One region of the Streptomyces sp. NBC_01707 genome, then DNA from elsewhere that is predicted to be linked to it. Evidence: riboswitches for the same ligand, from Rfam matches in the RefSeq annotation. Region 1 holds a riboswitch; each other region holds the start of a gene.
What was found. A riboswitch is a leader RNA that binds a small molecule or an ion and turns the genes downstream of it on or off. The one in region 1 is predicted to bind cobalamin.
Positions count from the first base shown of each region.

Region 2: it holds a riboswitch for cobalamin, as region 1 does, so the genes downstream of both, OG963_RS17385 (ribonucleoside-diphosphate reductase subunit alpha) here and OG963_RS08230 (CbtB domain-containing protein) in region 1, are expected to answer to the same signal.
Region 3: it holds a riboswitch for cobalamin, as region 1 does, so the genes downstream of both, OG963_RS30830 (prenyltransferase/squalene oxidase repeat-containing protein) here and OG963_RS08230 (CbtB domain-containing protein) in region 1, are expected to answer to the same signal.
Region 4: it holds a riboswitch for cobalamin, as region 1 does, so the genes downstream of both, OG963_RS33460 (cobalamin biosynthesis protein) here and OG963_RS08230 (CbtB domain-containing protein) in region 1, are expected to answer to the same signal.

Region 1 is NZ_CP109190.1:1,786,018-1,793,307, forward strand. It holds gene OG963_RS08205 (TetR/AcrR family transcriptional regulator) at 1-208, opposite strand, end outside; gene OG963_RS08210 (SDR family NAD(P)-dependent oxidoreductase) at 243-1,139, opposite strand; gene OG963_RS08215 (SDR family oxidoreductase) at 1,231-1,980, opposite strand; gene OG963_RS08220 (GNAT family N-acetyltransferase) at 2,189-2,749, shown strand; gene OG963_RS08225 (CbtA family protein) at 2,840-3,613, opposite strand; gene OG963_RS08230 (CbtB domain-containing protein) at 3,642-3,860, opposite strand; adenosylcobalamin (AdoCbl) riboswitch at 3,864-4,012, opposite strand; gene OG963_RS08235 (histidine phosphatase family protein) at 4,140-4,736, shown strand; gene OG963_RS08240 (Asp23/Gls24 family envelope stress response protein) at 4,961-5,467, shown strand; gene OG963_RS08245 (hypothetical protein) at 5,635-6,189, shown strand; gene OG963_RS08250 (hypothetical protein) at 6,263-6,760, shown strand; gene OG963_RS08255 (NAD(P)/FAD-dependent oxidoreductase) at 6,959-7,290, opposite strand, start outside.
Region 2 is NZ_CP109190.1:3,879,296-3,886,585, forward strand. It holds gene OG963_RS17360 (extracellular solute-binding protein) at 1-1,144, opposite strand, end outside; gene OG963_RS17365 (GntR family transcriptional regulator) at 1,450-2,226, shown strand; gene OG963_RS17370 (DUF3311 domain-containing protein) at 2,432-2,686, shown strand; gene mctP (monocarboxylate uptake permease MctP) at 2,683-4,338, shown strand; gene OG963_RS17380 (N-acetyltransferase) at 4,539-5,039, shown strand; cobalamin riboswitch at 5,080-5,218, shown strand; gene OG963_RS17385 (ribonucleoside-diphosphate reductase subunit alpha) at 5,362-7,290, shown strand, end outside.
Region 3 is NZ_CP109190.1:6,874,548-6,881,837, reverse strand. It holds gene OG963_RS30850 (PHB depolymerase family esterase) at 1-1,398, shown strand, start outside; gene OG963_RS30845 (ferredoxin) at 1,644-1,877, opposite strand; gene OG963_RS30840 (aldehyde dehydrogenase) at 1,877-3,358, opposite strand; gene OG963_RS30835 (MBL fold metallo-hydrolase) at 3,578-4,615, shown strand; cobalamin riboswitch at 4,737-4,870, shown strand; gene OG963_RS30830 (prenyltransferase/squalene oxidase repeat-containing protein) at 4,980-6,245, shown strand; gene OG963_RS30825 (SCO2322 family protein) at 6,287-6,934, shown strand; gene OG963_RS30820 (energy-coupling factor transporter transmembrane component T) at 6,931-7,290, shown strand, end outside.
Region 4 is NZ_CP109190.1:7,461,259-7,468,548, forward strand. It holds gene OG963_RS33450 (putative cobaltochelatase) at 1-655, opposite strand, end outside; gene OG963_RS33455 (cobyric acid synthase) at 825-2,384, opposite strand; gene OG963_RS33460 (cobalamin biosynthesis protein) at 2,381-3,361, opposite strand; cobalamin riboswitch at 3,512-3,643, opposite strand; gene OG963_RS33465 (hypothetical protein) at 3,807-4,040, opposite strand; gene OG963_RS33470 (inorganic phosphate transporter) at 4,053-5,333, opposite strand; gene OG963_RS33475 (class II aldolase/adducin family protein) at 5,626-6,348, shown strand; gene OG963_RS33480 (alpha/beta hydrolase) at 6,430-7,290, shown strand, end outside.

The DNA of each region.
Region 1 (7,290 bases):
CGCCGTGCTCCCGCTTCGTCGCCAGGTAGGCATCGAAGCCGTGATCGACGACGGCCGACAGCAGTCCTTCCTTGTCGCCGAAGTGCCGGTAGAGGGCCGGGGCTCCCACCTGTGCGGCCTCGCACACGGCCCGGGTGGAGATGCCACCGTCCGGCGATTTCGCGACCAGGTCGGCCGCCACTTCCAGGATGCGTGCCCGAGTACTCATCGAACGGACGCTATCAAGGGAGAGCGCGCGGAGGTCAGCGCGCTGCATGGGGAACCAGCAGGTCGCCGAGGCCGATGCGGGTGAGGAACTCGGAGCGGATCCGGTCGGCAACGGCGCTGACCGTTTCGCTGCCGTCGTCGACGGGGTCGATGTGGACCCTGAAGGGGCGTTTGCCGTGTTCCGTCCCGACCACCCGGACGATGGCGTCGGCGACCTGGGAGACATCGGCGTCGGCGGGTGCGAGGGCGGCCAGACGCTGGGAGACCTGGTCCATCATCCCCGCGTAGCGCTCTTCGTACGCCGGGACGACGGTCAGGTCGGCGGGATGGCCGCCGGTGACGAAGTGGTCGGTGCCGGACGTGAAGGAGCCGGGGACGACGATGGTGGTCTCGATGTTGAATCGGGCCAGCTCGGCGGCGTACGAGACGGCGAGCGCGTCCATGGCGGACTTGGCCGCGAAGTACGGGGCGAGATAGGGCGGGGTGCCTCCCCTGGTGGACGTGGACCCCACCCATACGACCAGTCCGTGCTCCTGGGCGCGCAGGTGCGGGAGGGCGGCCCGGTTGACGCGTTGGGTGCCGAGCACATTGGTGTCGTAGACCGCCGCGAGCTCCTCGGGCGTGAACGCTTCGGTGGGGCCGGTGACCATGTGTCCGGCGTTGTGGATGATCACGTCCAGGCGGCCGACGTCGGCGAGGACGGCGGCGACGGCGGCGTCCGCCGACTCCTGGGACAGCACGTCGAGTTCGACGGTACGCAGGTCCACCTGGTGCTCGGCGGCGTAAGCCGCCGCCTCGGCCACCCGTGCGGCGTTGCGTGTCCTGGTGTCGCGCATGGCTGCGTAGACGGTGTGGCCCTCGCGAGCCAGGGCCCGGGCGGCCAGGGCGCCGAAGCCGGACCCCGCGCCGGTGATGACGATGGTCTTGCTCATGACTCGGTCCTCTCGGTCGGTGGAGTAGAGGAAGAAGAGAAGGAAGGGGTGACGCGGTCCTGGGAGCGGCCTGCTGCTGCAGCGAGCGGAGTCACACGATGCCGCCGTTGGCGCGCACGACCTGGCCGTTGACCCAGCGGGCGGGACCGGCGAGGAAGGCGACGACCTCCGCGATGTCCTGCGGAGTCCCGAGGCGCTCCAGCGGCGCCTGGCCGGCGAGCTTCCCGATGGTCGCCTCGTCCTTGCCGTCCAGGAAGAGAGCGGTGGCGGTCGGCCCGGGGGCCACGGCGTTGACCGTGATGTCCCTGCCGCGCAGTTCGCGGGCCAGGATCAGGGTCATGGCCTCGACCGCGCCCTTGGTGGCGGCGTAGGCGGTGTAGCCGGGAAGGGCCAGCGCCAGGACGGAGCTGGAGAAGTTGATGATCGCTCCGCCGCCGCGCAGGCGGCGGGCCGCCTGCTGGTCGACGACGAAGGTGCCGCGGATGTTGGTCCGGTGCATCCGGTCCAGGGCGTCCAGATCCATGTCGACGAGTGGTGCGAGCGTCATGGCGCCCGCGGCGTGGACGACGACGTCGACTCCGCCGAAGATCTCCTCTGCCGCATCGAAGAGCGCAGCCACCGCGACCTCGTCGGCGACGTCCGCCCGGTGGGCGATCGCCTCGCCACCTGCGGCGGCAATCGCCGCGACGGCGACCTCGGCCTCGGTCCGGTTGCCCGCGTAGTTGATGACGACGGCGAATCCGTCGGCAGCCAGGCGCTCGGCGCTCTCCCGGCCGATTCCCCTGGATCCTCCGGTGACGACCGCGACCCGGCGTGCAGTGGTGGTGGTCTGCTCAGTCAAGGCGTTGCTCCCGCTTCGAAGGGTGCGGTGGTGTCCGCTTCCCGATGGAAAGAACGCTAACACCAATCGAGTAGCGTCGCTACCCTCTCTTCGTAGCAACGTTACGTACATCGCTACCTACTCCTCGGTCGGTCAAAATTCCGATGCGTCGAGGCTTGCCGCCGTGATATTCCGGCGAGTCATGGGACCTCTTGTGACAACGCGACTCGTGCTCCACCCACTCACCCCCGCCGAGGCGGAGTACGTAGTGGAAGGCCGTCCCGGGCCGGACGCCCTCTGGGCACCCGACTATCCCAACGACGGCGACCGGGCGGGCGCGCGGCACTTCCTGGAGCACTGCGCGGATACCGGCGATCCCCGGCCGTTCGGAGCGTACGAGATCCGCCTCCGCGAAGACGGGCACGCCATCGGCGGAGTCGGTTTCCATGGAGTCCCGGACGACCGGGGGCAGGTCACGATCGGCTACGGCCTGATACCGGCGATGCGCGGCAAGGGGTACGCCTCGGAGGCTCTGCGCGCGCTGCTGGAGTTCGCCCGTGCCTCGGGTGTCGCGTCGGTCAAGGGCGACGCCGACCTCGACAACGCCGCGTCCCAGCACGTCATGGCAGCAGCCGGCATGCGCCTCGTCGGGGAGGACGACCTGCTGAGGCACTACCGGATCGACTGGCCGGCCGGATCGGCGGCCGAACGCGGGGGCGGAGCGAGTGCGACGGACGAAGCCGCCGGGTCCTCATCTTCTCCCCAGGTCTCCGCTCCACGTCCGTCGTGACGCCCGACACCCGGGCGGTCGGACCCCTACCACGACCGACCCCGCCAGGCGGCTCCTGGCGGGGTCGGTCGTAGTGGCGTTCTCGGCCGGTCAGCCGGCGGCGGTGGCCGTGCGGGATGCCGTGCCGCCCCCTGTCGGGACCGGCTCCGGTCCCGACACCAGCAGCCGTTCGGTCAGATAGCCGAAGAACAGACCGAAAGTGGTCCAGAGCGTGGCCTGAACGGCGAGGGTGGCGAGGCGGAACTCCCACAGCAGGCCGGCCGGGAAGTCCTTTCCGACCTCGTTGAACGAGGGCAGGAAGGCGTACGCGAGCCCGATGACGAGGACGTAGCCGGCGGATGCGGCGATCGACGCGTTCCAGTTGCCCAGGCGTGGAGCCAGCCGCTTGCCGAGGATGACGGCCGCAACGGCGAGCAGCACACTGAGAGCGACCATGAGGAAGAACATGGCGGTGCGTTGGCCGATCGTGTCGGGGTTGCCGACGGCCGGCGGGTTGGCCGGGTACTTGAGGAACGGCACGACATACACGGTCAGCAGGGCGCCGAACGCGATCAGTGCGGCCGTGGCCCGCGGGCCGAACCTGCCGATGCGGCCGAGGGCGTAGCAGAAGACGAGCGCGGCGATACCGCCGACGGCCACGCCGAAGACGAGGACACCGGTGGCGAGGCCGGCCGTGGACTGCATGGCACGGCTGACGAGTTCCTCGCCGCCGCCGTGGTCGTGGCTGTGCGCCTCTTCGAGAGCGATCGCCGCGTCGACCCGCGACTCTCCGAGGAAGTAGGCGACGGCAAGTGCGAGCGCACCCGCGACGAGGCCGGCCAGCATGCCGCGGACCAGCAGGGCTCTGACGGATATGGAGTTCATGAGGGGTTCCCCTGGCTTGCGCGGTATGTCAGTGGCAGGGGAAACCGAGCAGGTGGCGACCGTCGTGGACCCACTCGTGGACACCCTCGCCGGAGATGACCGCGGTGGCGCCCTGCTCGGCGCCGACGAAGTACAGCAGGACGAGCATGAGAATGCCGAAGAAGACCGCCCACGGGGCAATCGCCTTCAGCGAGATGGGGGTGATGGCGGGTGATGCGACGGCGGCGGGGGCAGCAGTCTGTGCCATGGCAGAACCTCCTGGGGGAACACGCGTCCCGATCGTGGTGCCTGAGACGACGGTGCCGGGTCTGACTTCCCGTACGGATACGGGTTCACAGTGGCGCGACCGTGCCGGATTCTCACCGGACTTCCATCACACCGTCGTCATGTTCGTCGCGACCATACCGCCTGGGTGCACCCCGCCGCCATGGCACCATCTGCCCACCCCACGGCCCTGGATGCCATGGTGTGCTTACCGAAGGGGCCACAGTTCAGGGAGTTGACGCGGGTGTTCACGGTACGGGTGATGTTGATCTCACCGGCGCTCAACGCGGCGCTGCGCGAGGCCCGCTTCGACGGCGACGCCCCGCTCGACGCGTCCGGCGTCCGGCGGGCGCGTGCGGCCGCGGCCGCGGTGCCTGCCGCTGACCGCCGGGTGCACGGTTCGGACGAGCGGTGCACCGGGACCGCCAAGGCGTTGGGGCTGCGGTCCGAGCCCGAACCCGCCCTTCGCGGCTGGGACTTGGGACGCTGGCGCGGACAACGGCTGGCGCAGGTGAGCCAGGACGAGCCGGAGGCGGTGTCGGCCTGGCTGTCCGACCCTTCGGCTGCCCCGCACGACGGTGAGTCGTTGCTCGATCTGCATGCGCGGGTGGGCGGTTGGCTGGATTCGCTGCACGGGGAGGGCGCCGAGGACGGCGGCGTGCTCGCCGTGGTCGAACCCGCGGCTGTGCGGGCCGCGATCGTGCATGCGCTGGGTCTTCCGCCGCAGGCGTTCTGGCGGTTGGACGTCGCTCCGCTGACGCTGACCGAGCTCAGCGGTCGGTCCGGGCGCTGGAACCTGCGTTGCGGGCGGTCCCTGAGCATCGGAACCGACGAGCCCACCACGGCGCACGGACGGTAACCCGGGGAGCCGTATCCGTGATGGATCGCGGAATCATGAACGCCCCCTCGACCATGGGTCACGACGGATTCCGGCCTCCCCTGCCCCGACCCGGAGGGCGGCACCCGAGGCCGGACCCGCAACGACTTGCTCCCCTCATCCCCTCCGCACAGCAATGCTGACAAATCGTACGTAAAATGGCCAAGGCGATCGAGCCCACCTCCTCTTCGGAAGGGCGACCGACCATGACCGATCAAACGCAGCTGAGCCGGCCCGAGACCACCCGCCCATCCGGGTCCACGCACGGCGCGGGACCGCAGAGCGAAAACCGCCGGGAAAACCGCCGAACGGAACCCGGGGCACGAGGGCGTACCACGATCGCCGACGGCGTGGTGGCGAAGATCGCCGGGCTGGCGGCCCGGAGCGTCCCCGGAGTCCAGGCCATGGGCGGGGGATTCACCCGCGGTATGGGGACGGTGCGGGAGCGAGTGCCCGGAGCGGGAGGTCGGTCCGTCACCGGCGGCGTCAAGGTCGAGGTCGGTGAGGTCCAGACCGCCGTCGACCTGTCGATCATCGTCGAATACGGCTTCCCGATCGTCGAGCTCGCAAGCGACGTCCGGACCGAAGTGATCGCCGCCATCGAGCGGATGACCGGTCTGGAGGTCGTGGAGGTCAACATCACGGTGACCGACGTGAAGCTGCCCGACGAGGAGGAAGAGGAAGAGCAGGTGCCGGAGAGGCGAGTCGTGTAGTGGCTCGCCGGACCGGGTCGCGCCTGGTCGAAGGGGGGTGACCGTCGGCCGTGTCGTCGGCCTGAAACCTCGGTTGTCTCCCGGGACCGTCGGATGTCCGCCCGGCACCCGGCCACTGAGGCAGCCGCGTATGACGGGGATGTGGCTGACCTCGATCGGAGGACCAGATGTCCACAGGAATCATTGTTGCCATCGTCGTCGTGGTGGTGGTCCTTGTCGCCCTCGCGGTGATGGTCCGGCTCGCCGTTCGGCGGCGTCATCTGCGAGAGCGCTTCGGACCCGAGTACGAGCGCGCTGTCGAATCCGGTGACAGCCGCACGGCGGCCGAGCGTGATCTGCGCGAACGCGAGCAACGGCACGACGACCTCGACCTGAAGCCGCTGCCCACGACTGCCCGTCAGCAGTACGCGCAGGAGTGGAACAGCGTGCAGGAGCACTTCGTGGACCGTCCGCAGGAGGCGGTCGGTGAGGCGGACCAGCTGGTGACCCGGCTGATGAAGGAACGTGGCTACCCGACCCAGGACTATGAGCAGCAGGTGAAAGACCTGTCGGTCGAACACGGGCGCACGCTGGAGCATTACCGCGCCGCCCACGAAGTCAATGCGCGAGCCGGGGGCCGGCAGACGACCACCGAGGAACTGCGGGGAGCGATGGTGCACTACCGCGCACTCTTCGACGACCTGCTCACCGACGGCGACAGGCCGGGGCAGCAACACGCTTGACCCGGCGCCCGCGCAAACCTGCGGGCGACCGAACGAGATCCCGTCGAAACCCATTCGGACGAGGTGAACAAGCATGCAGCGCGAACACATTGGAGCAGGCGAGCACAGCAGCGCGAGCGACGCGGGACTCAGCACCGAGGATCTCGCCCGGCCTCGGGACGACCGGGACGCAGATCGTGGAACACCGCCGGCAGCGGCGGACGCTCCCGCGCCCACTGTGGACGCCGCTGCGGGTTCCCCGTCCACGGAGCAGCCCGTGGCGGGCACACCGCACGCTTCGGCGCCGGATCAGGGCCAGGAGAACGAGCCGCTGCTCGGTCCCGAGGAGGCCGAGGCCTTCAAGTCCAAATGGCAGGCCGTCCAGACAGCCTTCGTCGACGATCCGCAGGACGCCGTCCGTACGGCCGACGCCTTGGTCGCCGAGGTCATGCAGACACTGGCCCGGTCGTTCGCAGCCCGCAAGGAAGGGCTCGAAAGTCAGTGGGGCCGAGGCGAGGAGGTCCTCACCGAGGATCTGCGCATAGCGCTTCAGCGCTACCGCTCGTTCTTCAACCGCCTGCTCAGCGCCTGATCGCGGAGAGGCGATCGGGAGGCGTGATCGGTTGCGGCACGGCGCGAGCCCGCCGCCACTGCATCCGCGCTTCGGGACGCGGGTGCAGCGCGCGGTGCGCGGGGGTGCCGGATCCCGACAGTCCAGCCACCCCGCCCCCTGCGGGGCGTTCGGTCACGTCGGGATCCGTTCCTCCACGCGTCGGCTCACCGTCCGTACTCAGCCGCGGTAGGTCTCCAGCAGGCGCAGCCAGACCTCGCTGATCGTGGGGAAGGCGGGGACCGCGTGCCAGAGCCGGTCGATGGGGACCTCACCCGCGACCGCGACGGTCGCCGAATGCAGCAGCTCGCCGATGCCCGGCCCTACGAAGGTGACGCCGAGCAGGATCTCCCGGTCGAGGTCGACGACCATGCGGGCGCGGCCCCGGTAACCGCTCGCGTAGAGGCCGGCGCCCGAGACCGCCGCGAGGTCGTAGTCGACGGCGCGCACGCGATGGCCGGCCCTCTCCGCCGCGGCGAGGGTGAGACCGACGGACGCGGCCTCCGGGTCGG
Region 2 (7,290 bases), 2.1 Mb from region 1:
TGAGCGGGGTGGTGCCACCGCCGACGGCGGCCGGGGCCGCGGCCTCGGCGGCGCCGTTGCCGGTCAGGTTGGAGTTGAGCGACTCCTTGTTCGGGATGACGCCGTTCTCCTTGGCCAGCTGGCCCTCGAACTGGTCGGACAGGGCGAGCTTCAGGAACTCCTTGGCGAGGTCCTGCTTCTTGCTGCCCGCGGCGACCGCGAAGTTGGAGCCACCGAGGAAGACACCCTCGGGCTTGTCGGCGGTCTCACCCGGGATGGTGAAGTAGCCGATGTCGCCCTCGATCTTCTTGTTGGCCGCGATGGCCGTGCCGGCCTCCCAGCCCATGCCGATGAAGGCGCCGACGTTGCCCTTGGCGAAGACCTCGGCCTGCTGCGGGGTCGCCTCGTCCTTGTCCTTGGGGGCCTTCGAGTAGGACTGGTACTTCTTGTAGAGCTCCATGGCCGCGGCGACCTTGGGGTCGGAGAGGTTGGAGACGTACTTGTCGCCTTCCTTCTTCACGAGGTCCGCACCCTGGCCGATGGTCAGGCCGTCGAAGAAGTACCAGTTCTGGCCGGGCATGTAGATCGGCTCGGCCTTGCCCTTCTTCTTGATGGCGTCGAGGTCCTTGAAGAAGTCGTCGCGCGTCTTCGGGGTGTCCTTGATGCCGGCGTCGGCCCAGACCTTCTTGTTGTAGATGACGACGCGGTTGGCGAAGTACCACGGGGCGGCGTACTGCTTGCCGTCGAAGACCGAGGACTTGTTGAGCGCGTCGACCCAGTCGCCGCCGATCTCCTGCTTGAGGTCGCTCAGGTCGGCGAGGCCACCGGTGGCCGCGTAAGCCGGGGTCTGGGTGTTCCCGACCTCGATGACGTCCGGCGGGGTCGACTCGGAGAGAGCCGTCGTGATCTTCTGCTGGATGCCGTCCCACTTCTGGGTCTGGAACTTCAGCGTGGCGCCGGTCTTCTTCTTGAAGGCTGCGGTCAGGTCCTTGGTCCAGCCGGGAGGCGTGGAGCCGTCCATGGCCCAGACGGTCAGCGTCTGGCCCTTGTAGCTGTCGGGGCCGGTCTTCTTGCCGCTGTCGCCCTTGCCGTCGTCCGAGCCACAGGCAGTGGCACCGGCCATGAGAGCTACGACACCAATGGCCGCGATGAGTCCGCGCTTCACGACACCCTCCTCAGGGATGCAAGAGAATTCCCCCCACCACCCGAGATCGCCGTCCGTCGCACAACCGCATACGACGGGTACTGCCCGTGGGGCTGGGACCTGGTCTTTAATGGTTTAGACCAGTACGGGGAGCTTGGCCTAGACCTTTAGGGGTGTCAAGGGTGTATAAGAAGTGCACTCGCGTCCGTTACAGGACCGACACCTGAGGGAGGGCGACGAGCCGTGACCGGACCGTGCCACCATGTGAGCCGCGACAGATGGAGGAGCCGGTGACGGCAGCAGCGCAGCAGTCGGGAAGGCGGGCGATGGGTTCCGACGGGGGCAGTTCGGAGAACGAGGCGGGCGCGGGCACCGGTGCGGCCACGCGTACCGCCCGCGTGCCGAAGTACTACCGCCTCAAGCGCCATCTCCTCGACATGACGGACACCATGCCGCCCGGCACCCCCGTGCCGCCGGAGCGGACCCTGGCCGCCGAGTTCGACACCTCGCGCACGACCGTGCGCCAGGCGCTCCAGGAGCTGGTCGTCGAGGGCCGGCTGGAACGCATCCAGGGCAAGGGCACGTTCGTGGCCAAGCCGAAGGTCTCGCAGGCCCTGCAACTGACCTCGTACACGGAGGACATGCGCGCCCAGGGACTGGAGCCGACCTCGCAGCTGCTGGACATCGGCTACGTCACGGCCGACGACACCCTCGCCGGGCTGCTCGACATCACCACCGGCGGCCGGGTGCTGCGGATCGAGCGGCTGCGCCTGGCCAGCGGCGAGCCGATGGCGATCGAGACCACCCACCTGTCGGCCAAACGCTTCCCCGCGCTGCGCCGTTCACTCGTGAAGTACACCTCGCTGTACACAGCACTGGCCGAGGTGTACGACGTACGGCTGGCCGAGGCCGAGGAGACCATCGAGACCTCACTCGCCACCCCGCGCGAGGCCGGACTGCTCGGTACGGACGTGGGCCTGCCGATGCTGATGCTGTCCCGTCATTCCCTGGACGGACAGGGCGAACCGGTCGAGTGGGTGCGGTCGGTGTACCGCGGCGACCGTTACAAGTTCGTGGCGCGCCTGAAGCGGCCGACCGACTGAGACGGCGGGGCCCGGCTCCTGACCGTCCAGCTTCCCTTATGCGGACGGAAAATCAGGATTGGGACCCCTCTGGCGGCATCCCTCCCCCGACCCCGGCACACCGTTGCCGGACCGAAATGCGGACAGGGGGTGACGCTGGCCGGGACTCTCCCCTAGATTTCCTGCGCATTACAACAGGTGGTCAGCGAGGGGACGGAGTCGCCATATGCCAGAAGAAACAGATACGAAACCACCAACGGTCACACCCATGAGGGTGGTCATCGCCCTCTGTCTCGTCGCGCCGTTCGTGGCGATGCTCTGGGTGGGTTCGTACGCGAAGGTGGACCCGACCTTCATCGGCATTCCGTTCTTCTACTGGTACCAGATGCTCTGGGTGCTGATCTCCACCGCGCTCACGATGGTCGCGTACAAGCTGTGGCAGCGTGACCAGCGCTCCCGCAAGGGGGGTGCTTCCGCATGAAGGACGGCGTGAACGGCGTCGCGCTCGGCGTCTTCATCTTCTTCTTCCTGGCCGTCACGGTCATCGGATTCATGGCCGCGCGCTGGCGCAAGGCCGAGAACGAGGCCAGCCTCGACGAATGGGGGCTGGGCGGACGCTCGTTCGGCACCTGGGTCACCTGGTTCCTGCTCGGCGGCGACCTGTACACCGCGTACACGTTCGTCGCCGTCCCCGCAGCGATCTACGCGGCGGGCGCGGCCGGCTTCTTCGCGGTCCCGTACACCATCCTCGTGTACCCGCTGATCTTCACCTTCCTGCCGCGGCTGTGGTCGGTGTCGCACAAGCACGGGTACGTCACCACCTCGGACTTCGTCCGCGGCCGCTTCGGGTCGAAGGGGCTCTCGCTGGCGGTCGCCGTCACGGGCATCCTGGCCACGATGCCGTACATCGCGCTCCAGCTCGTCGGTATCCAGGCGGTGCTCGACGTGATGGGCGTCGGCGGCGGTGAGAACACCAACTGGTTCGTCAAGGACCTGCCGCTGCTGATCGCGTTCGCGGTGCTCGCCGCGTACACGTACTCCTCCGGGCTGCGGGCCCCCGCACTGATCGCGTTCGTCAAGGACGGCCTGATCTACCTGGTCATCGCGGTGGCGATCATCTACATCCCGATCAAGCTGGGCGGTTTCGACGACGTCTTCGCCAAGGCCGGCGAGGCGTTCTCGCAGAAGAACCCGGCGACCGGCGCCCCGCGCGGAGCTCTCGCACCGGGCGAGGCGGGCCAATGGGGCTACGCCACTCTGGCCCTGGGTTCGGCGCTCGCGCTCTTCATGTACCCGCACTCGATCACGGCGACGCTCTCCAGCCGCAGCCGTGACGTGATCCGGCGCAACACCACGATCCTGCCGCTGTACTCGCTGATGCTGGGCCTGCTGGCGCTGCTCGGCTTCATGGCGATCGCCGCCGGGGTCAAGGTGCAGAACGGGCAGCTGGCGATCCCGCAGCTGTTCGAGAACATGTTCCCCGACTGGTTCGCCGGTGTGGCGTTCGCCGCGATCGGTATCGGCGCGCTGGTGCCCGCCGCGATCATGTCGATCGCCGCCGCCAACCTCTTCACCCGGAACATCTACAAGGACTTCCTGAAGCCCGACGCGACCCCGGCCCAGGAGACGAAGGTCTCCAAGCTGGTGTCGCTGCTGGTGAAGGTCGGTGCGCTCGTCTTCGTCCTCACGATGGACAAGACGGTCGCGATCAACTTCCAGCTGCTGGGCGGGATCTGGATCCTGCAGACGTTCCCGGCGCTGGTCGGCGGCCTGTTCACCCGGTGGTTCCACCGCTGGGCGCTGCTCGCCGGCTGGGCGGTCGGCATGCTCTACGGCACGCTCGCCGCTTACGGGGTGGCGAGCCCGACCCAGGCGCACTTCGGCGGCTCCTCTAAGGAGATCCCGGGGATCGGCGAGATCGGGTACATCGGCCTGACCGCGTTCGTGCTGAACGTGGTGGTGACGGTGGTGCTGACGTTCGTCCTGAACGCGGTGAAGGCCCCGGCAGGAATCGACGAGACGTCACCGGCCGACTACACGGCGGACGCGGGCGACCCGGGCGTGAAGGTCGAACTCCCGCTGGCCAGGCCTGAGCCGGCCGCGTCGCCCGACACGAGCCCGTCGACCAACTAGGGTCTTCCGTTCGGGTCGGGCGAGCCTGACCCGAACGGCAAGCCCTGGGCGTGCACGGCAGTCGAGAGATGTGGCCCGGCCGGCGACGGAGGAAGAATCCGTCGCCGGCCGGGCCACATCGGTTCCGTACAGAACCGGCACCCCTGGCCGTACCCGGGCAGCTTCCCCCGGGCCCCGTCCCCGTACGGCACACTTCCGCCATGGACATATCGATCAGGGCCGTCGACTCCACCGAGCACCGCCTCCTCGGCGAGATCACCGCATACGCGTACCTCGACGACGGCCTGCTCGACCTCGGTACCGAGGACCCGTATGCCGAGCAGCTCCGCGACGTGCCGCGCCGCGCCGCCGAGGCCGACGTGCTCGTCGCGGTCGGTGCCGACGGCCGGGTACTGGGCGGCGTGACATACGCACCGCCCGGCAACCCGTGGGCCGACATCGCCGGCCCCGACGAGGCCGAATTCCGGATGCTCGCCGTCGCGCGGGAGGCGCGTGGCCTCGGGGCGGGCGAGGCGCTCGTACGGGCCTGTATCGACCGTGCACGGGGTACCGACGGCGTCGCACGGCTCGTCCTGTCGACGCAGTCGACCATGCTCGCCGCCCACCGGATCTACCGTCGCCTGGGCTTCGTACGGACCCCGGAGCGCGACTGGTATCCCATCCCAGGCCTCAAGCTGCTCACCTACAGTCTCACCCTGTGAACCCCGAACGACACAACATGTGGGGGCTGCCTCAACGGGCGGCCCCCACATGTATGCTCGTGCTCGCTGTCGCCGCAGGGAAATCCGGTGGGAATCCGGAACTGTCCCGCAACGGTGTGATCGGTGTACTTTTGCGCACCCTGTAAGTCCGAGGACCTGCCGACAGCGCGTCCGGCTCGACCGAACCGGACGCCCAGACGTCCGGGCCTCGCGGATGGGCCGGTGGACGCCGCACGGAGTGCTGCCCCCTTTCCCGGGCACGCCTCTGCCCGGCTGCCCCCGCTCCCCGCCCGGCCCCGAGCCGAGCGAGGGAGAGCACCACATGACCATCGCGCCAGCCGATCCGGCTTCAGTCGCCGAGTCCACGGGAACCACGAACGACGGACCCGGGACCGCACTGCTGCGGACCCTGACCGACCTCACCGTCGATCTGCCCGACACCGACCCCGGTCGCGTCGCCGCCGCCGCGCTGCGCGGCCGCAACGCCCGGTCGGACGAAGCAGAGCTGCGTTCGCTGGCCACCGAGGCCGCCGCGGGTCTGATCTCCGAGGACCCCGCGTACTCCCGGCTCGCCGCCCGCCTCCTCACCCGCACCATCGCGGACGAGGCGGCCGGTCAGGGCGCGGTGTCCTTCTCCGCCTCGGTCGCCGTCGGCCACCGCGAGGGTCTGATCGCGGACCGCACGGCCGCGTTCGTGACGCTCCACGCGGCCGAGCTCGACGCGCTGGTCGAGCAGTCGCTCGCCGACGGCGCCGACGACCGGTTCGGCTACTTCGGGCTGCGGACGCTGCACAGCCGCTATCTGCTGCGCCACCCGCACACCCGTCAGGTCATCGAGACGCCCCAGCACTTCATGCTGCGGGTCGCGGCCGGTCTCGCCGAGGACGACTCGGCGCGCGCGCTGGACGAGGTCGCCTCGCTGTACGGCCTGATGAGCCGCCTCGACTACCTTCCTTCCTCGCCCACGCTCTTCAACTCCGGCACCCGGCACCCCCAGATGTCCTCCTGCTACCTGCTGGACTCGCCGCTGGACGAGCTCGACTCGATCTACGACCGCTACCACCAGGTGGCACGGCTCTCCAAGCACGCGGGCGGCATCGGCCTCTCGTACTCCCGGATCCGCGCCCGCGGTTCACTGATCCGCGGCACCAACGGGCACTCCAACGGCATCGTGCCGTTCCTGAAGACACTCGACGCCTCGGTCGCCGCGGTGAACCAGGGCGGCCGTCGCAAGGGCGCCGCGGCCGTCTACCTGGAGACGTGGCACGCGGACATCGAGGAGTTCCTGGAGCTGCGCGACAACACCGGTGAGGACCAGCGGCGTACGCACAACCTCAACCTGGCGCACTGGATCCCGGACGAGTTCATGCGCCGGGTCGACTCGGACAGCGACTGGTCGCTGTTCTCGCCCGCCGACGTGCCCGAGCTGGTCGACCTGTGGGGCGACGAGTTCGACGCCGCGTACCGGGCCGCCGAGGCCAAGGGCCTGGCCCGCAAGTCGATGCCGGCGCGTGAGCTGTACGGCCGGATGATGCGGACCCTCGCGCAGACCGGTCAGGGCTGGATGACCTTCAAGGACGCCTCCAACCGGACCGCGAACCAGACCGCCGAGCCGGGCCGCGTCGTCCACTCGTCGAACCTGTGCACCGAGATCCTCGAAGTCACCGACGACGGCGAGACGGCCGTCTGCAACCTCGGTTCGGTCAATCTCGGGGCGTTCGTGGCCGACGGTGAGATCGACTGGGAGCGGCTGGACTCCACCGTCCGTACCGCCGTGACGTTCCTCGACCGGGTCGTCGACATCAACTTCTACCCGACCGAGCAGGCCGGCCGGTCCAATGCCCGCTGGCGCCCGGTGGGTCTGGGCGCGATGGGGCTCCAGGACGTCTTCTTCCAGCTGCGGCTGCCGTTCGACTCCGCCGAGGCCCGCGCGCTCTCCACGAAGATCTCCGAGCGGATCATGCTCGCCGCGTACGAGGCGTCCTGCGACCTCGCCGAGCGGTCCGGACCGCTGCCCGCCTGGTCCGAGACCCGCGCCGCCCGCGGTGTGCTGCACCCCGACCACTACGCCACCGAGCTGACCTGGCCGGAGCGCTGGGACGCGCTGCGCGCCCGGATCGCGAAGACCGGTATGCGCAACTCGCTGCTGCTGGCCATCGCGCCGACCGCCACGATCGCCTCGATCGCCGGGGTGTACGAGTGCATCGAGCCGCAGGTCTCCAACCTCTTCAAGCGCGAGACGCTCAGCGGT
Region 3 (7,290 bases), 5.1 Mb from region 1:
AGCACCGTGGGTGCCGCGCAGCCCGCCGCTGCCGCCGGCGGCCTGCAGCAGGTCACCGGCTTCGGCACGAACCCCGGCAACCTGCAGATGTACGAGTACGCCCCCGCCGATCTGCCCGCGGGCGCGCCTCTGGTGATCGCCCTGCACGGCTGTACGCAGACGGCCAACGACTACTACACCAACTCGGGCTGGCCGAAATACGCCGACCTGTGGAAGTTCGCCGTGGTCTTCCCGCAGACCACGTCCGCCAACAACGCGCTCTCCTGCTTCGGCTGGTTCGATCCGGCCGAGGACACCCGGGGCAAGGGCGAAGCCGCCTCCATCGTGCAGATGGTGGAGCACGCTAAGCAGCAGTACGGCTCCGACGGGCGGCGGGTGTACGTCACCGGACTGTCGGCGGGCGGCGGGATGACCGCAGACCTGCTGGCCGCGTACCCGGACGTGTTCGCGGGCGGTTCCGTGGCGTCCGGCCTGCCCGCGCAGTGCGCCACCAGCCAGGCCGCCGCCTCCGGCTGTCAGACGGGCCCGCAGAAGCTGACCCCCGCCCAGTGGGGCGCCAAGGTCCGCGCCGGTTACCCCGGCTACACCGGCCCATGGCCGCGGGTCGCCATCTGGCAGGGCACGTCCGACTACACGGTGTACCCGGCCAACGCCACCGCGCTGCGGGACCAGTGGACCGATGTGTGGGGCATCGGCCAGACCCCGTCGAGCACCGACACCCTTCCCGGCAACACCACCCGCAGCGTCTACAACGACGCCTCCGGGAACCCCGCGGTGGAGACGTACTCCATCTCCGGCATGGGCCACGGCCTGGCCGTCTCCCCCGGCTCGGGGACCGATCGGTGCGGGTCCACGGCCGCGTACTTCCTGAACTCGATCTGCTCGTCGTACTACACCGGCGTCTTCTGGGGGCTGGACCAGGGCGCACCCGGCGGCGGCGAGAACCCGCTCCCGGCCCCCTCCGGTCTGACGGTCACCGGTGTCACGGGCACCGGTGCCTCGCTGTCCTGGAGCGCGGTGACGGGAGCCTCCTCGTACGCCGTCTACCGCAACGGCACCGAGGTCGGCCGGCCCACGTCGACGGCGTTCACCGACACGGGGCTGTCCGCCGGGACCGCGTACCGCTACACCGTGGCGGCCGTCGACGGATCGGGGGCGGTCGGTACCGTCTCGGCCGCGGTGACGGCGACCACGACCGGCGGGACGGGCGGCGGCGCCTGCTACACGGCGACCAACTACGCCCAGGTGGCGGCGGGCAGGGCGCACACCACGGGCGGCTATGTGTACGCGAACGGGTCCGAGCAGAACATGGGCCTGTACAACGTGTTCGTCACGCACACCCTGCGGGAGTCACCGGCGGGCTACTTCGTGATCGCCGACACCGGCTGCACCGCGTAGTACCCGTCCGTCGACGGTGCGGCCCGACGGTCCCGCGTCGGGCCGCACCTCGCGCTCACGCTCCCGCCAGGGGGCGGAGGCTTAAGGGCTGTCCCGCAATCCCCGGCGGGCCCACGACGACAGCCACGGCGCCTCGCCGCGTCGTCGGAACGCCCGAATACGACCGGCACGAAGACGCCCCTCCGCCTCGCGATGCACCGCGTCCGACGCCGCGCGCCGATCCACCAGGGATTACGGGACAGCCCTCAGTCCTCCGGCGGGAACACCACCTCGCCGGAGTCGAGCAGCGTCAGCGTGATCGCCTCGACGGGACACCCCTCCGCGGCCGCGAGCACCTGCTCGTTGGCGTCCGTCTCCGGGACGTCCGGGTGCGACTGCCGGGCGGAGTCCAGCCGGAAGCCGTCCGGGGCGTGGTTCACGCACATCCCGGAGCCGATGCAGACGCTCCGGTCGACCTCCACGTGCCAGCGGTCCCCCATCACGCCTCCTGCGGTCCGGGCTGCGCCGGCTGGTACCCGGCGGGCAGATGGATCATCTTGTGCTCGAAGTACTCGCCGTACCCCTCGGGGCCGAACTCCCGTCCCAGACCGGAGTTCTTGTAGCCGCCGAACGGACCGAGCATGTCGAGACTGAACGTGTTGACGCTGTACGTGCCGGTTCTGACCCGGCGGGCGATGTCGATGCCGCGCTCGGTGTCGGCGGTCCAGACGCTGCCGCTGAGCCCGTACTCCGAGTCGTTGGCGATCTTCACCGCCTCCGCCTCGTCGCCGTACGGCAGCAGGCAGATGACCGGGCCGAAGATCTCCTCGCGGGCGATGCGCATGGAGTTGTCGACGGATCCGAAGAGGGTCGGCTCGACGTACCAGCCACGCTCCTGGGAGGCCGGACGGCCGCCGCCCGTAAGGATCTTGGCGCCTTCCTCCTGGCCGATCCGGATGTAGTCGAGGGAGCGCTGCTGCTGACGCCGCGCGACCAGCGGGCCGAGCTCGGTGGCGGGGTCGAGCGGGTCGCCGACCTTCAGCGCGCCCGCCGCGGCGGCGAACGCCTCGGCGATCTCGTCGTAGCGGGAGTGCGGGACGAGAATGCGGGTCTGGGCGACGCACGCCTGGCCGTTGATCATCCAGGCGAACGGGACGATGCCCGCGACGGCCGCGCCGAGATCGGCGTCCGGGAGGATGACGGCGGCGGACTTGCCGCCCAGTTCCAGGGTGACCCGGGTGAGGTTGCGCGAAGCGACCTCCATCACCCGGCGGCCGGCCGCGACGGAGCCGGTGAACGACACCTTGTCGACGCCCGGATGCCCGACGAGGTACTCACTGACCTCGCGGTCCGCCGGGAGGATCGACAGCACGCCCTCGGGGAGCCCGGCCTCGGCGGCGATCTCGGCCAGGATGTAGGCGTCAAGGGGCGATTCGGGCGAGACCTTGAGGACGGTCGTGCAGCCGGCCAGCAGCGCGGGCGCCAGTTTGGCGGCGGCGGTGAACTGCGGGACGTTCCACGGCACGACGGCCGCGACGACGCCGACCGGCTCCCGGCGCACCAGCAGCGGCCCGAGGACGCCGTCGCGCCGTTCCTCGTACGGGAAGGTACGGGCGACGGTGATCGCCGCGTCCCACACCATCATCGCGGCGAGTGCCTGCACCATCACACTGGAGCTGTACGGGGTTCCGTTCTCGGAACTGATGACGCGGGCGATCTCCTCGTACCGCACGGCGAACGCGTCCTTGATCCGCGTGATCACCTCGATCCGCTCGTCGAGGGAGGCCCGGGGCCAGGGCCCTTCGTCGAAGGCCCGGCGGGCGGCGTCGACAGCGCGGTCCACGTCCGCCTCACAGGCATGCGGCACCCGGCCGATGACCTGCTCGGTGTGGGGCGATATCACCTCGATGACGTCCTGGCCGAGCGGATCGACCAACTCCCCGCCGATGAACAGTTTTCCGTGTTCGACAAGCTCGGTCATGGCTGCTGCCTCCCGCGACCCGGCACGTACCGACTCCGCACCTGACTCCATACCTGACTCCGCGTCAGAACTGATACCAGTTCCAGTTCCAGGAGTCCACGGATCCGACGGCGATCGACCTCGGGTGAATAGTCGACCAGGGCTACTACTGGAACGAGTTCTCGTTACAGTGGATGCGGCGCAGCACAGCCGCATGCCGGGACGAGAGATGGGGACCTCATGACACAGGTGACCGAGCACGGCGGCGGCGTGTGGTCCATCAAGGTCCCCATCCCGGACAACCCGCTCGGCCACACTCTGGTGCACGTCCTGGACACCGGCCGCGGCCCGGTGCTGATCGACACCGGCTGGGACGACCCGGAGGCCTGGGACACCCTGGTCGCGGGCCTCAGCACCGTCGGAGTCGCCATCACCGACATCCATGGCGTGGTCATCACCCACCACCACCCCGACCACCACGGCCTCTCCGGCCAGGTCCGCGAATCATCCGGGGCGTGGATCGCGATGCACGCCGCGGACACCGCGATCGTGCGCCGCACCCGCGAGTCCGAACCGGGCACCTGGCTCACCTACCTGGCGACGAAACTCACCGCGGTCGGCGCCCCCGAGGAGCACCTCGCCCCACTGCGCGCCGCCCGCGCCACCGGCCGGATGCGCACCCTGCCCGGCCTGCGCGCCGCACTCCCGGACCGCGAGATCGTCCCCGGCGAACTGCTCGACCTGGCGGGCCGCCGGCTCCGGGCGGTCTGGACACCGGGCCACACCCCCGGCCATGTCTGCCTGCATCTGGAGGAGGACCACCCGGCGAACCTGCCCGGTCGCGGCCGGCTCTTCTCCGGCGACCATCTGCTGCCCGGGATCAGCCCGCACATCGGGCTGTACGAGGACCCGGACGATGCGACCGTCACCGACCCGCTGGGCGACTATCTCGACTCGCTGGAGCGCATCGGCCGGCTGGGGGTCGCCGAGGTGCTGCCCGCCCACCAGCACGCGTTCCCGGACGCGGCCAGGCGCGTACAGGAACTCCTCGACCACCACGAGGAGCGGCTGACCGGCCTGCTCGCGCTGCTCGCCACCCCGCTCACGCCGTGGCAGCTGGCGGAGCGGATGGAGTGGAACCGGCCGTGGGAGCAGATCCCGCACGGCTCACGGAACATCGCGGTCTCCGAGGCCGAGGCGCACGTCCGCCGACTGGTGAAGCTGGGGCGCGCGGAGGCGATGACGGGGAGCGACCCGGTGACGTACGTCGCCGTGTGAGGGGTTCGCCGACCGGCGATCCCCTCCGGCACCGGCCTCTCCCACCGCCGCGTCCCGCCCGGCCCCACGGGTGACGTACGTCGCTGTTCCGGGCGGCCCTCCGCCCGGAGGGGCGGGCTACGCACCGGTAGAGTGTCGGAGTCGTCATCATGCCCGTTCAGGGGGAAGCCGGTGCGAATCCGGCACTGACCACGCAACCGTGAGCCGCTGACACAGCGGTGAGTCGGAATGCCCTGTCCGCGGTCGTGACCGGCTCGCGTCACCGGAACCCCGGTGACCGGCACCGTCGAGGCATACGGGGCCGGAGCCTGGTGCCTGAGTGTGCCTGTGCCCGGTTCCCACCGCAGGAGAGGCCCAGCCCACCATGACCGTTCGCCGCACCGCAGCAACGCTCGCCGCCACCGCCACCGTGCTCTGTGCGGCCGCTGCCCCGGCCGCGGTGGCGGCGCCGTCGCCGTCGCCCACCCCGTCCGTCGCACTGCCGTCCGGGCTGTACGGCACCAAGGACCCGACGTACGACGGGGTCTGGAGGCAGTCGCTGGCCTTCATCGCCCAGCGGCTCGAAGGGGTCACCCCCGCGGCCGCGGCCGTCGACTGGCTGGTCGCCCAGCAGTGCGACAGCGGCGCCTACGCCTCGTACCGCGCCGATGCCGGAAAGCCGTGCGACGCGAAGACCATGACGGACACCAACGCCACCGCCGCCGCGGTCCAGGCACTCGCCGAGGTCGGCGGACACGGCGACGCCGCCGACAACGGGGTCGCCTGGCTGAAGTCCGTGCAGAACGAGGACGGCGGCTGGGGTTACAACCCGGGCTCGCCCAGCGACGCCAACTCCACCTCGATCGTGATCGGCGCCCTGGCCAAGCGGGGCGAGCGGCTCGGCGATGTGACGACCAAGGGCGGCAGGACGCCGTACGACGCGCTGCTCGCGCTGGCGATCCCGTGCGGCGGCAAGGACGGCGGCGCGTTCGCGTACCAGCCCGACAAGGCCGGCAAGCTCGTCGCCAACGCGGACGCCACCGCGGCCGGTGTGCTCGGTTCCATGGGCAAGGGGCTGGCCGCCTGGAACAATTCCGCGTCCGAGGACAAGGCGCCCACCTGCCACAAGGGCGCCGTCGTCAAGCCCGAGCAGGCCGCCCAGAACGGTGCCCACTATCTCGCGGGTGCCCTCGCGAAGACCGGCCACCTGAACCAGCCCCCGATGCCGGGCACCACCGACACCACCGAGCAGCCCGACTTCGGCAACACCGCGGACGCGGTCGTCGCCCTGGCCGCCGCAGGCCACCAGGACAAGGCGGCCGACGCGCTCGGCTGGCTGAAGAAGAACGCCGCGCCCTGGGCGGCCGAGAACGGCCCCGCCGCCTACGCCCAGTTGGTCGTGGCCGCCCACACGACCGGTGCCGATGCCCGCGACTTCGGCGGTGTCGACCTCGTCGAGCGGCTGAGCGCGACCGGACCGAAGCCGGCCGCCGTCCACACACCCTCGCCGGCCAGCAGCGACTACGCGGCACAGGACGGCACCAGCGACGACGCCGGGCTCGGCGTGTGGTGGCTCGTCGGTATCGGTCTCGCCGCCGGTGCCGGCGTCGGCTTCCTCATCAGCAGCCGCCGGAAGACCCCGCAGCTGTGAACCGGGCGGGGAATCGATCCGGGTGGCCGGCGACGGGCGCCCTGCTGCTCGTTCTCGGCGCCGTCCTGACCGTGCTCGGCGCCGGCACCGCGCACGCGGCCGGCTACCGCTACTGGTCGTTCTGGGAGGGCAAGGGGACGAACTGGGCGTACGCCACCCAGGGCCCGTCGCTGGTCCGGCCCGACGACGGTGCGGTGCAGGGCTTCCGGTTCTCGGTGAGCGAGGACTCCCAGGACTCGGCGAAGCCGCGCCGCGCCCCCGAATTCGCGACGATCTGTGCGGACACCCCCGCCAAGGACGGCACCAAGCGGATCGCGCTCGTCATCGACCCCGGCACGGCCGCGGACGCACCTGACGGGGAGACGCCACCGGCGCCGCGTACCGCATGCGCGCAGGTCGCCGAGGACGCGAGCGCCGCGGAGGCCCTCGCTTCCGTGGCCAAGCCGCTGCGCTACAGCAGCGAGGCGCTGCTCTGCGCGATCTCCGGCTATCCGGCCTCGGGCTGCGGTGACCAGGTCTCCGGCACTGGGCACGCCGACGGTACGTCGCAGGCGCCCGCGAGCCCGTCCGCCTCGGCCCGCCCGGGGAGCGGCCGCGGCGGTCCGTCCGCCGGGGTGCTCGCCGGTGTCGCCGCCGTCCTTCTGCTCGGCGTCGCCGCGGTCGTGCAGGCCCGCCGCCGCCGAGGATGACCGTCTCCGCCGGCCCGGCCCGGCCGGTCCCTGCCCTGCGCGCCCCCGAGGCGACCCGCAGCAACGCCGTGCCCGCCGGGGCCTGGTGGCTGTGGGCGCTCGGGCTGGCCACCGCCGCCTCCCGGACCAGCAATCCACTGCTGCTCGGGCTGCTCGTGGGGGTGGCCGGCTACGTCGTGGCGGTACGCCGGACCGATGCGCCGTGGGCCCGTTCGTACGGGGCGTTCATCAGGATCGGGCTGTTCGTCGTCGGCGTGCGGCTGCTCTTCTCCGTGTTTCTCGGTTCGCCGATCCCCGGTACGCACCCGGTCCTCACCCTGCCCGAAGTCCCGCTGCCCGACTGGGCGCAGGGCGTG
Region 4 (7,290 bases), 5.7 Mb from region 1:
CGAGCCGCCGCCGCACCACCTCGACGCGCTGGTCGGTCTCGCGCGACGCCGCGACCTCGACGGTCAGTCCGAACCGGTCGAGCAACTGCGGCCGCAGCTCGCCCTCTTCGGGGTTCATCGTCCCGACGAGCAGGAACCGCGCGGCATGCCGTACGGAGACGCCTTCGCGCTCCACGTACGAGGCGCCCATGGCCGCCGCATCCAGCAGCAGGTCCACCAGGTGGTCGTGGAGCAGGTTGACCTCGTCGACGTACAGGATTCCGCGATGTGCATCGGCGAGGAGCCCCGGCTCGAACGCCTTGACCCCTTCGGCGAGCGCCCGCTCGATGTCGAGCGCCCCGACGAGCCGGTCCTCGGACGCGCCCACCGGCAGCTCCACGGTCCGGGCCGCCCGCGACACGCCGCCGCCGGCCTCGTGAGGCCCGTCGGGACACGCGGGATCGGGCGACACGGGGTCGCACGAGAACCGGCACCCGGAGACGACATCGACCTCGGGCATGAGCGCGGCGAGCGCCCGCACGGCGGTGGACTTGGCGGTCCCCTTCTCCCCACGCACGAGCACACCACCGACAGCGGGCGATACGGCGTTCAGCAACAAACCGAGCCGCAGATCGTCCTGCCCGACGATGGCGGTAAAGGGATACGGGGTACTCACAAAGCCTCCTCGACGACGTCATCCATCCAAGAACCGGCGCCCCGTCCGGGCCCACCGTCCCGCGTGCCCGGGCGGCTGCTCAGCCCGGTCCGCGCCTGAGGCCCGGGGGCGGAGCCCCGGTCACGGGGAGCGGCGGATACGGGAGAAGAGCCCGCCGCAGGCGTCCCTCTCACGCCGACCCCCCAGCCACCCCGGCGCCACGCACCCCACGGGCCGCCGGCACCTCCGGGGCACCGGGGCCCACGAAGGGCAGTCCTTCCGGCACCCCCGCCTCGATCAGCCGCATCAGCGCCCCCGTGTCCGCATGCTCCTCGATCAGATCCCCCAGCCGGTCCAACTGTTCCTCCCGCAGCGCCCCGAAACTCGTGTCCGGCGCCGGCACGAACCGCCGCCCGGCAGCCTCCGCGACCTGCACCAGGAACCGTCGCCGGAAGCCATCGCTCTCCAGCGAGCCGTGCCAGTGCGTCCCCCACACCGCACCTACCCGGCACCCGTCCAGGAACGGCTCGCCGCCCCGCACATCGGCGACCCCGTGATGGATCTCGTACCCCTCCACCGGCTCCCCGAGCGCCGAACCGACCGGCCGGGCCAGGGTCTTCTCCCGGTCGAACCGGATCCGTACCGGAAGCAGCCCGAGCCCGTCGACCTGCCCGGCCCGCGACTCCACCTCGTCCTCGATGCGCTCACCGAGCACCTGGAACCCACCGCAGATACCGAGCACCGGACGCCCCTGCGCAGCCCGGCGCAGCAGCGCGTCGGCCAGCCCCCGTTCGCGCAGCCAGGCCAGCGCCTTCACCGTGCCGCGCGTGCCGGGCACGATCACCAGGTCCGCGTCGGCCAGCTCCTCCGCCCGGTCCACGAACCGCACCACCACACCCGGTTCGGCGGCCAGCGCGTCCACATCGGTGAAGTTCGACATCAGCGGCACCGCGCACACCGCGACCCGCAGCACGTCCTCGCCGTGCGGCGGCGCGACGACCGACTCGCGTACGGCTCCGCGCAGCGAGACCCGCAGTCCGTCCTCCTCGTCGATGCCCAGGCCATGGGCGAACGGCAGCACCCCGTACGTCGGCCGCCCGGTCAGGCCGTGCAGCATGTCGAGCCCCGGCTCCAGCAGCGAGACGTCGCCGCGGAACTTGTTGACCAGATAGCCAGCGATCAGCGCCTGGTCCTCGGCGCTGAGCAGCGCCGTCGTACCGAAGAAGGAGGCGAAGACACCGCCGCGGTCGATGTCGCCGACGACGACCACCGGGAACCGCGCGGCCCGCGCGATCCCCATGTTCACGATGTCGGTGCGGCGCAGATTGATCTCGGCCGGGCTGCCCGCGCCCTCGCAGATCACCGCGTCGTACGTGCTCCGAAGCTGCTCCAGACAGTCCACGACCGTGGAGAGCAGCGACTCCTGCCGCCCCCCGTGGTAGCCGCGTGCGCTCATCTCGCCCACCGGCCTGCCCATCAGGACGACCTGGCTGGAGCGGTCGCTGCCGGGCTTGAGCAGCACCGGGTTCATCAGCGCGGTCGGCTCCACCCGGGCCGCCTGGGCCTGCATCGCCTGCGCACGCCCGATCTCCGCGCCCTCGCGCGTGACGAACGAGTTCAGCGACATGTTCTGCGCCTTGAACGGCGCGACCTTCACCCCCTGGCGCACCAGCCAGCGGCAGATGCCTGCCGTGACGACGCTCTTGCCCGCGTCCGACGTGGTTCCGGCGACCAGCAGTCCGCCGCTCATTCTCCGCTCCGTCCCGCGGCGGGGCGCCGCCCCGTGGACGACCGCCGTCCCGCGATCAGCCGGCCCGCCGCGCACACGCCGAGGGCCAGCACCCCCACCCGGCGCGACAACCGCACCGCGCGCTCGATGTCCTCGGTCCGCACCGCACGGCCGGCCGCGCCGTTCAGCACCGGCCGGTGCTCGACACGGCCGCCGTACGCGAGGGTCCCGCCGAGCCGTACGCCGAGCGCGCCCGCGAACGAGGCCTCCACCGGCCCGGCGTTGGGGCTCGGGTGCTTGCCGGCGTCGGCCCGCCAGGCCCGTACCGCCCGACGCGGATGCCCCCCGGCGGCCACGGCGAGCGCGGCCGTGAGCCGGGCGCCGGGCCAGCCCACGACGTCGTCCAGCCGGGCCGAGGCCCAGCCGTAGCGCAGATGGCGGGGTGATCTGTGCCCGACCATGGCGTCGAGGGTGTTGACGGCCCGGAAGGCGACGAGTCCGGGCACGCCGCCCAGCGCGCCCCACACCAGCGCGCCGACCACCGCGTCGGAGGTGTTCTCGGCGACGGACTCCACCACGGCGCGGGCGATCTGCGGCCCGTCGAGGGAGTGCGGGTCGCGGCCGCACAGATGGGGGAGCCGCTCACGGGCCAGTGCGATGTCACCCGCCGCCAGCGCGCCGCCGATGGCGCGGGCCTCCCGACCCAGCGACGTGCCGCCGACGACCGACCAGGTGGCTGCCGCGGTGAGGGCGACGGATGCGGCGGGACGACCGCGCACGGCACGGGCGGCCAGCGCGGCTCCGGCCGCGGCGCCCCCGGCGCAGACCAGGGTGTGCAGTGCGCCCCACCCGCGGTGGTCGCGCCACAGGCGGCGCTCGACGGCCGCGGCGGCCCGTCCGAACGCGGCGACCGGATGCCGTCGGCGGGGATCACCGAGGAGCTGATCGCCGATCAGACCGGCCGTGGCGCCGTACGCGAAGATGCGGTCGGCTCGCACCGCTCAGCCGGCCGTTGCGCCTCGAAGGACCTTCGTACAGCCGGCTCCCGGTGGGAGCGACACAGAAACGGACGACGACGCACGGCAGCCGGGCATGGCGATATGTCCTCACTCAGGGTCCGCGCCCTGGTTCGACGTGACCGGCGGCGAGAGTCTCCTGGCTCCCGGATCCGCAGTTCCCCCGGCCTTCCAGCCCGCCTGCGCGAGCCGTGACTTCCGGTGTGGGGGACTGCTCCCCGGTGACAGTGGCGGGACCGCGCCGGATTCGCACCGGCTTCCTCTGCTGTCGCCGTAAATGGCTCCGGCAGTCCACCACGCTCCGCGAATGTCCGTCAACCTGGCCTTGACCTGCGGCGGCGCAGTGTGCGCAGACGCACATCGGGCCGGACACACGCGAGGTGTGTCCGGCCCGATGGGACCCCGATGACGGAGTGCGGTCGGTCGCTCAGGCGACGATCAGATAGATCCCGTACGCGACCGCGGCCGCGCAGAGCCCGAAGCAGAGGTAGGCGCCGGTGCGGGCGAGTACCAGGGAGCCCGAGCCGGAGCCGCCCTGCGCGGCCGGTTCCGGCTGCTTGGAGAGGCCGACGATGCCCAGGGTGAAGAGGCCCACCAGCGCCACGGTGACGACGAGTGAGACGCCGAAGACGGAGCCGAGAGCTGCCCAGTCGATGTTCATGGTGATCTGTCCTTACACCGTGGCGGGCCGCGCCGGATCGGCGACGGTTCCGGCCGGGGCCGGGATGGTGGACTTGAGGTCCGTGGCTGCGGTCGCGTCCGCCGTGGTGGCCGGAGCCGCGGCCCCGGTGGGCGGCGGGGTGACGGCCGCGATGGCGGTGGTGATGACACCAGCCGGCTCGGCGGCGGGAGCGACATCGCCGTGACCGACCGGCTTGCGGCGGGACAGCAGCCAGATGGCGGCGGACCCGCCGATCAGCAGCATGGCGACGACGACGACACCCCAGGTGCCCTGCTTGGTGAGGAACTCCGCACCCGCACCGACCAGACCGGCGGCCGGCAGGGTCAGGCCCCAGGCCACGAACATCCGGGTCGCGGTGGACCAGCGGACCACACCGCCCCGACGGCCCAGGCCCGCACCCATCACGGCCCCGGAGCAGGACTGGGTGGTGGAGAGGGAGAAGCCGAGGTGCGAGGAGGCCAGGATGACCGTGGCCGCGCTGGTCTGGGCGGCGAAGCCCTGCGGCGGCTTGAGTTCGGTGAGGCCACTGCCCATGGTGCGGATGATGCGCCAGCCGCCGAGGTAGGTGCCGAGCGCGATGGCCATACCCGCGGAGACGATGACCCAGACCGGCGGGTTGGAGCCGGGGGAGAGAACGCCGCCGGTGACCAGGGCCAGGGTGATGATGCCCATGGTCTTCTGCGCGTCGTTCGTGCCGTGGGCGAGCGAGACCAGTCCGGCCGAGGCGATCTGGCCGGCGCGGTAGCCCTTCGCGGTGGCCTTCTCCTGGGCGTCGTTACGGACCTTCCCGCCGATCCGGTACGTCAGCCTGGTCGCCAGTAGTGCAGCGAGACCGGCCACGACCGGGGCTGCGACCGCGGGGAGCAGCACCTTGGTGACGACGGTGCCGCCGTCGACCGAGGACCACCCCGCCGACATCACCGCGGCGCCGATGAGACCGCCGAAGAGGGCGTGGGAGGAACTGGACGGCAGGCCGACCAGCCAGGTCAGCAGATTCCACAGAATGGCGCCGACGAGGGCCGCGAAGATGACTTCTGTCCGCAGCCCGTTCTCGTTGATGATCCCGCCGGAGATCGTTTTGGCGACCTCGACCGACAGGAACGCGCCGACCAGGTTGAGAGCGGCGGACATGGCCACCGCTGTCTTGGGTTTGAGAGCGCCGGTCGAGATGGTGGTCGCCATCGCGTTGGCGGTGTCATGGAAACCGTTCGTGAAATCGAACACTAGAGCTGTCACGATCACAATCGCGAGGAGCAGCGTGATGTGTTCCATTTACCCAGGCAATCGTTCGACGTCATTGGCTCGTGGACCGTAGGCAACCTGGGTGAACGGAAGATGAACTGGACGGGGCTCTGTGGTGACTCAAAACGGAGTGGTGTTGATCGTTTCGTCCGCCGCGCGGCAGCCGGGGGCCACCGCAGGGCGTGCGGTGGCCGGAATTCGCCGCCACACGCCGTCCGGTGGACCGCCGGTTCCGAGGGTGAATCCGCCGGAAAATCCGACAAAGAGATGTCGGTCACCCGTCGGTCTGCGGCCGCTCCCGCCCCGCTGACAGGATTGCCTCATGAGCGATCGGGATGAGGACGCAAGCCGCGCAACAGCCGCGCAGGACACACAGGATGCACACGCCGCACATGACGCACAGGACGCCGTCGAGCAGGCCTGGCACGGCGTCGTCGTCACCGCCCGCAGGACCGCGGCGGAGGGTCTGGTCGTCGGGACCTCGGGCAATGTGTCGGCACGGGTCGGCGACCTCGTCCTGGTCACGCCGAGCGGTGTGCCCTACGACCGGCTCGGCCCCGGCGACACCGTCGCCGTCGACCTGGAGGGCCGCCAGGTCCTCGGCGCACTGGCCCCGACCAGCGAACTCCCGCTCCATCTGGCGGTCTACCGCAACAGCGACGCGGCCGCCGTCGTGCACACCCACGCCGTACACGCCACGGCGGTCTCCACCCTCGTCCCCGAGGTCCCGCTCGTGCACTACGCCGCCGCCATGCTCGGTGGCCCCGTCCGCACCGCGGCGTACGCGCGGTACGGAACGCAGGAGCTGGCCGACAACATGCTGGGCGCCCTGCGCGAGCGCACCGGCTGTCTGCTCCGGAACCATGGGACCGTCACCTACGGATCCACCCTCGACGAGGCCTACGACCGCACCGCCCAGCTCGAATGGATGTGCAGGCTCTGGCTCACCGCCGTCTCCGTCCCCGGCCACTCCCCGTCCCTGCTCACCCGGGCCCAGCTGGACGAGGTGCAGGACGCCCTGAAGGGATACGGACAGCCCGGCTGACCGGGAGGGTCGCGCCCCGCCCTGCCACCGGACGGCCCCCGCCCACTGGCAGGGTGCGGCACACCCCCCGACACTGAAGCCGTGCGCCCGGCTACAGCGACGGCAGCAGCCGTCATCACCGTCCTCGGCGTCGGCGCGGCAGTGGTCGCGGCCGGCCGGTACGCCAGCGACGCCGCCCTCCGGGTGCCGTCCGGCCGTCCCCTCCCCGCCGACCGCAAGCTCACCGTGCACGCCACGGCGGCCGGACAGGTCACGCTCACCCGCTCCTTCGCCGCGCTCCGGCCCGGTACGTACGGGCTGACGGGAGACGGCGTCCACGCCGTCGTCGGCCCGGTGGTCGAACAGGCGCCGCACGCCGCCGACGCCGTCGTGCGCCGACTGGAACGCGTCAGCAGCGGCAGCCTGGAACCCGGCACCCAGGTCCGGATCACCCCCGCGCTGTACAGCGGCGACCCGGGCACCGCCCTCGGCCTCGACCACCAGGACGTCGAGATCCCCGGCGAACTCGGCTCCCTGCCCGCCTGGTTCCTGCCCGGCCCCCGGGACACCTGGGTCATCACCGTGCACGGCCTCGGCACGACCCGCGAACACCCCATGAATGTCATGGAATGCCTGCACGGGCTCCGGCTCCCGGTGCTCGACCCGGCCTACCGCGGGGACCCCGGAGCCCCACGTTCCCCGGACGGCCTCGCCCACCTCGGCGAGTCCGAATGGCGAGACCTGGACGCGGCGATCCGTTTCGCCGTGCGGTACGGCGCCGAGAAGGTCGTCCTGCACGGCTGGTCCACCGGCGCCTCGATGGCGCTGCACGCGGCCGTCAACTCCGCGCTCCGCGAGCGGATCTGCGGCCTCGTCCTGGACTCCCCGGTGCTCGACTGGGCCACCACCCTGCGCGCCCTGGCCGCCGCCCGCGGCGTCCCGTCGGCACTGATGCCGCTCGCC